DNA from 2 places in the Rugamonas sp. GW822-FHT03B10 genome. Region 2 is predicted to be linked to the other one. Evidence: predicted binding sites of a transcription regulator. Region 2 holds the regulator's gene; the other holds the start of a gene.
The links. The regulator LexA, encoded in region 2, represses DNA repair genes until DNA is damaged. The targets are predictions, from matches to a motif close to ACTGTATNNNNATACAGT.
Positions count from the first base shown of each region.

Region 1 (4,153 bases), on a different contig from region 2:
CCATATCCATTTCGCCCCTCACGAGTCTTGTTTTGACAGTGAGCAGGTTATCGGGACCGATCTAAAAGTGGTGTAAAGACTCGGGGAGCGGGTGTAAACAAGCCGTAAAAAAATCAAGGCTCGCCCGTGTATGCCGTGAGCGTTTGGAACGCGTCGTGCGGCAAGTGGACGGGGATAGAGTAGCTCATGGTGCCCCCCCGGTCTAAAAGCTCTACATCAGGCTAATTTGGTCTAGAACGCGCTAGAACACTCTGGAACGCTCCAAACCGGCTCTAATTCGCTCTAAAAGTAGCGATAGGAACTTGCTCTCCGCTCTAAAGTGGTCTAATTCTTGGGACTAGTTCCTGATAATTAGACTGCAATAGAGTTGATTAGCTCAATCTCCTCGAAATTAGACTTGAGTAGCCCGCTTTAGCCGTCTTAGAGCACCTCCCGAAAAATAGACGACGAGGTAGGTATCTACGGCGGGGGCGCCGCAGTGGCCAGAGTCACCCTTGATATACCGCCACGATCAGTCGTCCTTCTCGACGAAGCGCTTGAGGCGCGACAGCGCTTGTTCCCATTCGCGGCCGATGGCGTCCAGCGCGCGCCGGGCGTCGTTGATGCTGGCCGACTCCAGCTGCCACAAGCGCTCGCGGCCGAGCCGGACGTCGCGCACGACGCCCGCCTCGGCCAGCACGTTGAGATGCTTGGTCACGCCCTGGCGGCTGATGTCGGTGCCCTGGGTCAGCTGGGCGATCGACAGGGCGCCGCCGGCGCTGAGCGCGGACACCAGTTTCAAACGGGTGGGATCGCCGAGGGCCGCGAACACATGGGCCAGCGATGGGTCCGACGAAGCCGCCGCCCCACCCGCGCCGGCCGTGCCGCCCTGTTGCGACCTTTGCGCACTATTGGCTGACATAGCGTTCCACGTTCTTGAGCTGGTACACCCAGCCCTCCGAGTGCATCTCGAACGCCTTGCGGCGCCGGTGCTGCGGGATCTGGTCGAAGCCCGTTTCCACCACCGTCAGCAAGATGCCATTGCCCGGCGCGTCCTTGAGCGTGAACGTCACCAGCGTGGGCTGCTCCTGCGTGTAATCGATGGTCTGGTCCATCGGGTACGGATGCCAGTGGAATGACAACAAGTCCTGCGGTTCGATGCGGTCGAGCACCACGTCGAGGAAGATGTGCTCCATCCCTTCCGAGGTCATCCGTCCGCGCGCGCGCTGGCCGGGCTGGAAGCGCTGGCCCTTCATGTCGGCGCCGAACCAGACGCCGAATTGCTCGGCCTCGGACAGGGCGCGCCACACGCTGGCGCGGCTGGCGTTGATGAGGATGCTGCGTTCGATACGGTCGGTTTCCGATGCGGTAGTCATGCTGCGGTTCTCCTTTCCATTCGTCTGCGGTTGATAGGCAACCATCTGGTTGCAAGATCAGGATAGGACACGCAACGGAGAAATGCAACCATTTAGTTGCGCAAAACGCGCACGCGGGCGGGCCGTGTCAGGCCATGCCCATCAGCTTCTTGATGGCCGCGCGCAGCAGCGGGTCCGCCACCGGCAGGTCGAGGATGCCTTCCGCGCCGGCGGCGCTGCCCTTGCGCGCGTCGTACACGAACGGCGGCGCCACCAGCAGCACCACGGCCGGCTGCAACGGGCCGCCGCTGGCCCGCAGCTCGGCGCACAGCAGATACGGATCGAGGTGCATGGCCGTGTGGATCAGCGCCACGGACACGGCCCGCGCGCCGCAGGTGAGCACGGCCTCCGTCTCGCTGCCGGCCCACTCGACGGGTATCCCCAGCGGCTGCAGCAGCCTGCCCAGATGGGTGGCGAAGGTGGCGTTGTGGTCCACCACCAGCACCGTGCCGCGCGCGGGCTGGCGCCGCATGGCCGCGTAGTCGGCCGGGTCGGTCAGGTCCAGGTCCAGCCGTTCGCGCCGGCGCCGTTCGGGCAGCGGCGGCATGCCGGCCGCAGTCAGCTTGGCGAGGGCGTCGGCCCGGCGCGCGACCAGTTGCGCCAGTTCCGCGTACACGGCGTCCCAGTCGAGCGGACGTTCCAGGGTGGCGTAAGGCAGGGCCAGCGCGGGCGTGCCCAGGATCAGGGCCGGGCGGATGGCGCCGGCCGCCAGCGCCGACAGCGCGGCCAGCGCCTTGAGGTCGTCGCCGTTGGCGATCAGCAGGTCCGGCTCTTGCAAACTGTGTTCGGACAGGCAAAAATACGCCGGCCCCGGCGCGGGCGCGCCCGCCAGCTGGGCCGCCAAGGTTTGCGCCTCGTCCGGCGCGAAGCCGAGCAGGCGCACGGCGAACGGAAAACGCCCGGTGGGCATCGGAGTCGGGATCGGCGTGTTGGGCATAACCATGTCTGAACCTGCTGTTTTCCCCATTTAACCACAATTTGTGCCCCATCCCGGCCGCGCGAATGCCACCATGGCGGCCCGTTGAGGATAGAATACGCAGGCGTTTGCTTAAACCTGTACATAAACCCAGTATCGAATTGACAAGCCTGACCACGTATGGCCACTAAAAAACCCGCATCCGACTACAGCGAATCATCCATCCGCGTCCTCAAGGGACTGGAGCCCGTCAAGCAACGCCCGGGCATGTACACCCGCACCGAGAATCCGCTGCACATCATCCAGGAGGTGATCGACAACGCCTCCGATGAGGCGCTCGGCGGCCATTGCAAGAACATCGTCGTGACGCAGAACGCGGACGGCAGCATCACCGTGGAGGACGACGGCCGCGGCATCCCGGTCGGCCTGCACCCGGAGGAAGGCGTGCCGACCGTGGAGATCGTGTTCACGCGCCTGCACGCGGGCGGCAAGTTCGACAAGGGCTCGGGCGGCGCCTACGCCTTCTCGGGCGGCCTGCACGGGGTCGGCGTGTCGGTCACCAACGCGCTGTCGAAGCGGCTCGAGATCATGGTGTGGCGCAAGGAGCCGGACGGCAGCGGCCTGCACAAGCTGGCCTTCGAGCACGGCGACGTGGTCGAACCGCTGTCGTCGGCGCCCGCGCCGCGCGACGGCAAGAAGTCCGGCACCCGCGTCACGGCCTGGCCCGACCCCAAATACTTCGATTCGCCGCTGATCTCGCAGGTCGAGCTGCAACGGCTGCTGCGCTCCAAGGCCGTGCTGCTGCCGGGCGTGTCCGTCACGCTCACCAACGCCAAGACCGGCGACACCCAGACCTGGCAGTACAACGAGGGCTTGCGCGGCTACCTGACCGAAGCCCTGGCCCAGTGCTCGAACGGCGAGACCGTGATCCCCCTGTTCGAGGGCGCGCAGTTCGCCGGCCCGGACGCGGAGGGCTTCGCCGAGGGCGAGGGCGCGGCCTGGGTGGTGGCGTGGACCGAGGAAGGCGCCGTGGTGCGCGAATCGTATGTGAACCTGATCCCCACCCCGAACGGCGGCACCCACGAATCGGGCCTGCGCGAAGGCTTGTTCGGCGCCGTCAAGAACTTCGTCGAGATGCACTCGCTGCTGCCCAAGGGCGTCAAGCTGCTGCCCGAGGACGTGTTCGCGCGCGTCTCGTTCGTGCTGTCGGCCAAGGTGCTGGACCCGCAGTTCCAGGGCCAGATCAAGGAGCGCCTGAACTCGCGCGACGCGGTGCGCCTGGTGTCGACCTTCGCCAAGCCGCCGCTGGAACTGTGGCTGAACCAGCACGTCGAATACGGCAAGAAGCTGGCCGAACTGGTGATCAAACAGGCCCAGTCGCGTCTGCGCTCGCTGCAGAAGGTGGAGAAGAAAAAATCGTCCGGCGTGGCCGTTTTGCCGGGCAAGCTGACCGACTGCGAATCGTCGGACGTGCAGCGCAATGAACTGTTCCTGGTCGAGGGCGACTCGGCCGGCGGCTCGGCCAAGATGGGCCGCGACAAGGAATTCCAGGCCATCCTGCCGCTGCGCGGCAAGGTGCTCAACTCGTGGGAGACGGACAAGGACCGCCTGTTCGCCAACAACGAGATCCACGACATCGCCGTGGCCATCGGCGTCGATCCGCACACGGTCGGCGACACGCCCGACCTGTCCGGCCTGCGCTACGGGAAGATCTGCATCCTGTCCGATGCGGACGTGGACGGCTCGCACATCCAGGTGCTGCTGCTCACGCTGTTCTTCCGCCACTTCCCGGCGCTGATCGCCAAGGGCCACATCTGCATCGCCCGCCCGCCGCTTTACCGGG
Region 1 is NZ_JBXANP010000002.1:90,586-94,738, reverse strand. Features, by position in the region: gene AC1RQG_RS03610 (ArsR/SmtB family transcription factor) at 512-901, opposite strand; gene AC1RQG_RS03605 (SRPBCC family protein) at 888-1,355, opposite strand; gene AC1RQG_RS03600 (response regulator) at 1,483-2,337, opposite strand; gene AC1RQG_RS03595 (DNA topoisomerase IV subunit B) at 2,491-4,153, shown strand, end outside.
Region 1: a site for LexA is predicted at 2,448-2,465, ahead of AC1RQG_RS03595 (DNA topoisomerase IV subunit B). Genes of this name have one in related genera too.

Region 2 (4,153 bases):
GATGGAGTGCGGTGGGATGCGGAGCGAATCGACTTGTGGATCTGGGGGGGCGTTCATGGCGCGAATTATACCTGCATAGTCAGCCGCCAAAAATTATTGACGAGAAAAAATTTCGTAGCTTGCCTACAAAAAAGGGCTAATGTCACCGGGCGCCGCGAAAGGCGGTGCTGCAAGGCAATATCTTGCAAAATCAACCAGTTAGACGCCCCATAGAAAAAGCCGGGCGAACCCGGCTTTTTTTTATTGCTCTGCGGCGGGCGTCGCCGCCCGCGCATAGGCGGTGCTACTTAGGCAGCTTCGCCCACGACAGCAACGGTCACTTCCACCACCACGTCGGTGTGCAGAGCGACGGTCACTGGGTGCTCGCCGACGGTCTTCAGCGGACCGGTAGGCATGCGCACGGCAGCTTTTTCAACGGCGAAACCAGCTTTGGTCAGCGCTTCAGCGATGTCGAAGTTGGTCACGGAGCCGAACAGACGGCCGTCCACGCCCGCTTTTTGCGACACGGTCACGGTCATGCCGTTCAGCTTCTCGCCTTGGGCTTGGGCAGCGGCCAGCTTGGCGGCAGCGGCTTTTTCCAGTTCAGCGCGCTTGACTTCGAATTCCGCCACGGCCGACGCGGTAGCGCGGCGGGCCATTTTTTGCGGGATCAGGAAGTTACGTGCGTAACCGTCTTTAACTTTAACGACTTCACCCAGGTTGCCCAGGTTGACGACTTTTTCCAACAGAATGATTTGCATAGTTCTCTCCAGGATTATCTAGACGACGCGATTAAGCGTTGTGCAGATCGGTGTATGGCAGCAGCGCGAGGTAGCGGGCGCGCTTGATTGCGGTGTCAACCTGGCGCTGGTAGTGCGCCTTGGTACCGGTCAGACGTGCTGGCATGATCTTGCCGTTTTCCTGGACGAAGTCCTTGAGCGTGTCTACGTCTTTGTAGTCCACTTGTTCCACGTGAGCGGCCGTGAAGCGGCAGAACTTCTTACGTTTGAACAGTGGGTTTTGTTGCTTGCGCTTTTCTTTCAGCTTGAGCTTGTTTTTGTCGAACTTTTTACCGAATGCCATTTTAGGCTCCTGTATCTAAATGGGTGCGCTGTCTGCGACAGCACGAAAATCAATGATGTGAAATACCAGGCTTTTGCTATTGCGGCTTTTCTTGTTCAGAAATCCCGTGAACTGATACACGCCCCCCAGCGGGGTCTGGCTGAAACGGGTCGAAATCTCGCCCGCGGCGACCGCGGACACTTCAAACTCGCTCAACCGGGCGATGCCCGCCTCCATCTGCTGCGACCGGTGCTGGAGTACAGCATTGACGATCGGCATGCCGGCCGGGGTGAACCTGATGGCGTCCCGCTCGGCGATGAGGGCAGTGAACCGGAGTTCGTTCAGCTCGGATTCCTGCGCAATTTAGGCTGCAGGAGCGGCGGCGGCCGCTGGAGCTTCAGCGCGATGGGATTTCGCTGCATCTTCACGTTGTACCGACTTCATCATTGGCGAAGGAGCGGTTTCCGCTTTCTTCATCTTGACGGTCAGGTGACGCAGCACGGCATCATTGAATTTGAACGCGGTTTCCAGCTCGACCAGGGTCTCGTTGTCGCATTCGATGTTCATGCAGATGTAGTGTGCTTTGGCCAGTTTCTGGATCGAGTAAGCCATCTGACGACGGCCCCAATCTTCAACACGGTGGACCGAACCGCCGCGGGTGGTTACGCTGGCTTTGTAACGTTCGATCATGGCGGGCACTTGCTCGCTTTGGTCCGGATGGACGATGAAAACTATTTCATAGTGACGCATGCAAACTCCCTTAAGGACTGTGAAAATAGCCCACCCTGGCGTCAAGACAGGTGTGGGAAGAGGTAAGCCCGCGACTATAGCAGCTTTCCCGTGAAAACACAACTTGCGGGCCGGATTGCCGCGCCGCGCGGCCCAGGACGGCCCCCGCGCGGGTTTTTTTCATATTATTTCGCTCAAAGCAAGGAATTGCTCTTGCCAACGGGACGCTACTGTACAAAAATACAGACTGTCTATATCCACAGCCCCTGGCGCCCCCATGATTAAGCTCACCGCACGGCAAGAACAAATCCTCAACCTGATCAAGGATGCCATCGAGAACACCGGCTTCCCCCCCACCCGCGCGGAGATCGCGAACGAGCTGGGCTTCAAATCGGCCAACGCGGCCGAGGAGCACCTGCAGGCGCTGGCGCGCAAGGGCGCCATCGAGATCGCGGCCGGCACCTCGCGCGGCATCCGCCTGCTCGGCGAACACGCGGAAGCGGCGGCCCATAAAGTGGCGGCCACCGTGATGATGTCGCTGCCGCTGATCGGCCGGGTGGCCGCCGGCTCGCCCATCCTGGCGCAGGAAAACCTGGAGACCAGCTACAGCGTGGACCCGGCCCTGTTTTCGGCCAAGCCCGACTTCCTGCTCAAGGTGCGCGGCGAATCGATGCGCGACGCCGGCATCATGGACGGCGACCTGCTGGCCGTGAAGAAGGTGGACAGCGCCAAGAACGGCCAGATCGTCGTGGCCCGGATCGGCAACGACGTCACGGTCAAGCGCTACCGCAAGACCGGCGCCACCATTGAACTGCTGCCGGAGAATCCCGACTTCAAGATCATCAAGGTCGATCCCGAAGCGGACGAATTCGCGCTCGAAGGCCTGGCCGTGGGCCTGATGCGCACCTGGCACTGAACCACTGAATAACAACGGGGCCGGAAAATGGGGATACCCCCCAATTTCCGGCCCCGTTTTTTTGTGGCTTAGCAGCCGGCCAGCGCGGTGCGGAAGTCGTCCAGCAGGTCGGTCTCGTCCTCGATGCCGACCGACACCCGGATCAGCGATTCGGCGATGCCCATCGACGCGCGGCGCGCCGGGCCCATCTCGTAGAAGATGGTGTGCGCGACCGGAATGATCAGCGTGCGCGTGTCGCCGAGGTTGCTGGCCGGGATGGCCAGCTTGAGCCGGTTCAGGAAGTCGAAGCAGTCGATCCCGTCCTTCAGCTCAAAGCTCAGCAGCGAACCGGCCGTGCGGAACAACTCGCCCGCGATGCCGTGCTGCGGATGCGACGCCAGCCCCGGATAGTGGACCGCCGCCACGCGCGCGTCGGCCTCCAGCATGCGCGCCAGCGCCAGCGCGTTCGAGCTGGTGCGCTCCATGCGCAGCGCCAGCGTTTCCGCGCCCACGGCGATGTGGTGCGCCGCCTCCGGCGCCAGCGAGGCGCCGAAGTCGCGCAAGCCCTTGGCGCGGATCTGCGCCAGACCCCACTGCGCGGGCGCGGCCTTCTTGTAGTTCTCGTAGATGTGCGGATACTGGTTCCAGTCGTAGACGCCGGTGTCCGTCAGGCTGCCGCCGAGCGCGTTGCCGTGGCCGCCGATCGACTTGGTCAGCGCGTTCACCACCAGGCCCGCGCCCACGTCCTTGGGACGGAACAGGTAGGGCGTGGTCATGGTGTTGTCGACCACGTACAGGATGCCGCGCGCCTTGCACAGCTCGCCGATGCGCTTCAAGTCCGCCACCTGGGTGCGCGGGTTGGCGATGGTTTCCACGAACACCAGGCGGGTGGCCGGCGTCAGCGCCGCCTCCACGTTGGCCACGTCGGTCGCGTCCACGAACGCCACGTCCACGCCCTGCCCGGCCGCCGTCTGCCACAGGCTGTTGGTGTTGCCGAACAAGAAGGACGACGACACCATGTGGTCGCCCGCCCGCAGCAGCGCCTGGAACACGGCGCCGATGGCGCCCATGCCGGTGGCGAAGCAGATCGAGCCCACGCCCTGCTCCATCTTGGTGACCTTGTCCTCCAGCGCCGAGATGGTGGGGTTGCCCTGGCGGCCGTAGCGGAAGCCCGGCTCCTTGCCCTGGAACACGGAGGCCAGCTGGCGCGCGTCGCCATAGCCGAACGCGACCGAGGTGTGGATCGGTTTGTGCAGCGAACCGTGCTCGATGCCCTTCTGCCGGTCGTTGTGCAGGATGGTGGTGGTGAAGCCGTAGTTTTTCTTGTCGTTCATGTCGTCGGGTCCGAATACAAAAAACCCGGCGCGGGCTGCTGCCGGCGCCGGGTGTGCACTTAGCCTTCCGTCGCGGCCAGGTTCAGGTTCAACTGGGAGCGCGCCGCATCCTCGGCCGGCGCGGCCTTCGGGTGGTGGCGCGCATATTCCAGCT
Region 2 is NZ_JBXANP010000030.1:13,313-17,465, forward strand. Features, by position in the region: gene AC1RQG_RS26440 (replicative DNA helicase) at 1-57, opposite strand, end outside; gene rplI (50S ribosomal protein L9) at 288-740, opposite strand; gene rpsR (30S ribosomal protein S18) at 772-1,062, opposite strand; gene priB (primosomal replication protein N) at 1,078-1,386, opposite strand; gene rpsF (30S ribosomal protein S6) at 1,405-1,791, opposite strand; gene lexA (transcriptional repressor LexA) at 2,048-2,686, shown strand; gene AC1RQG_RS26470 (cystathionine gamma-synthase family protein) at 2,755-3,999, opposite strand; gene purF (amidophosphoribosyltransferase) at 4,059-4,153, opposite strand, start outside.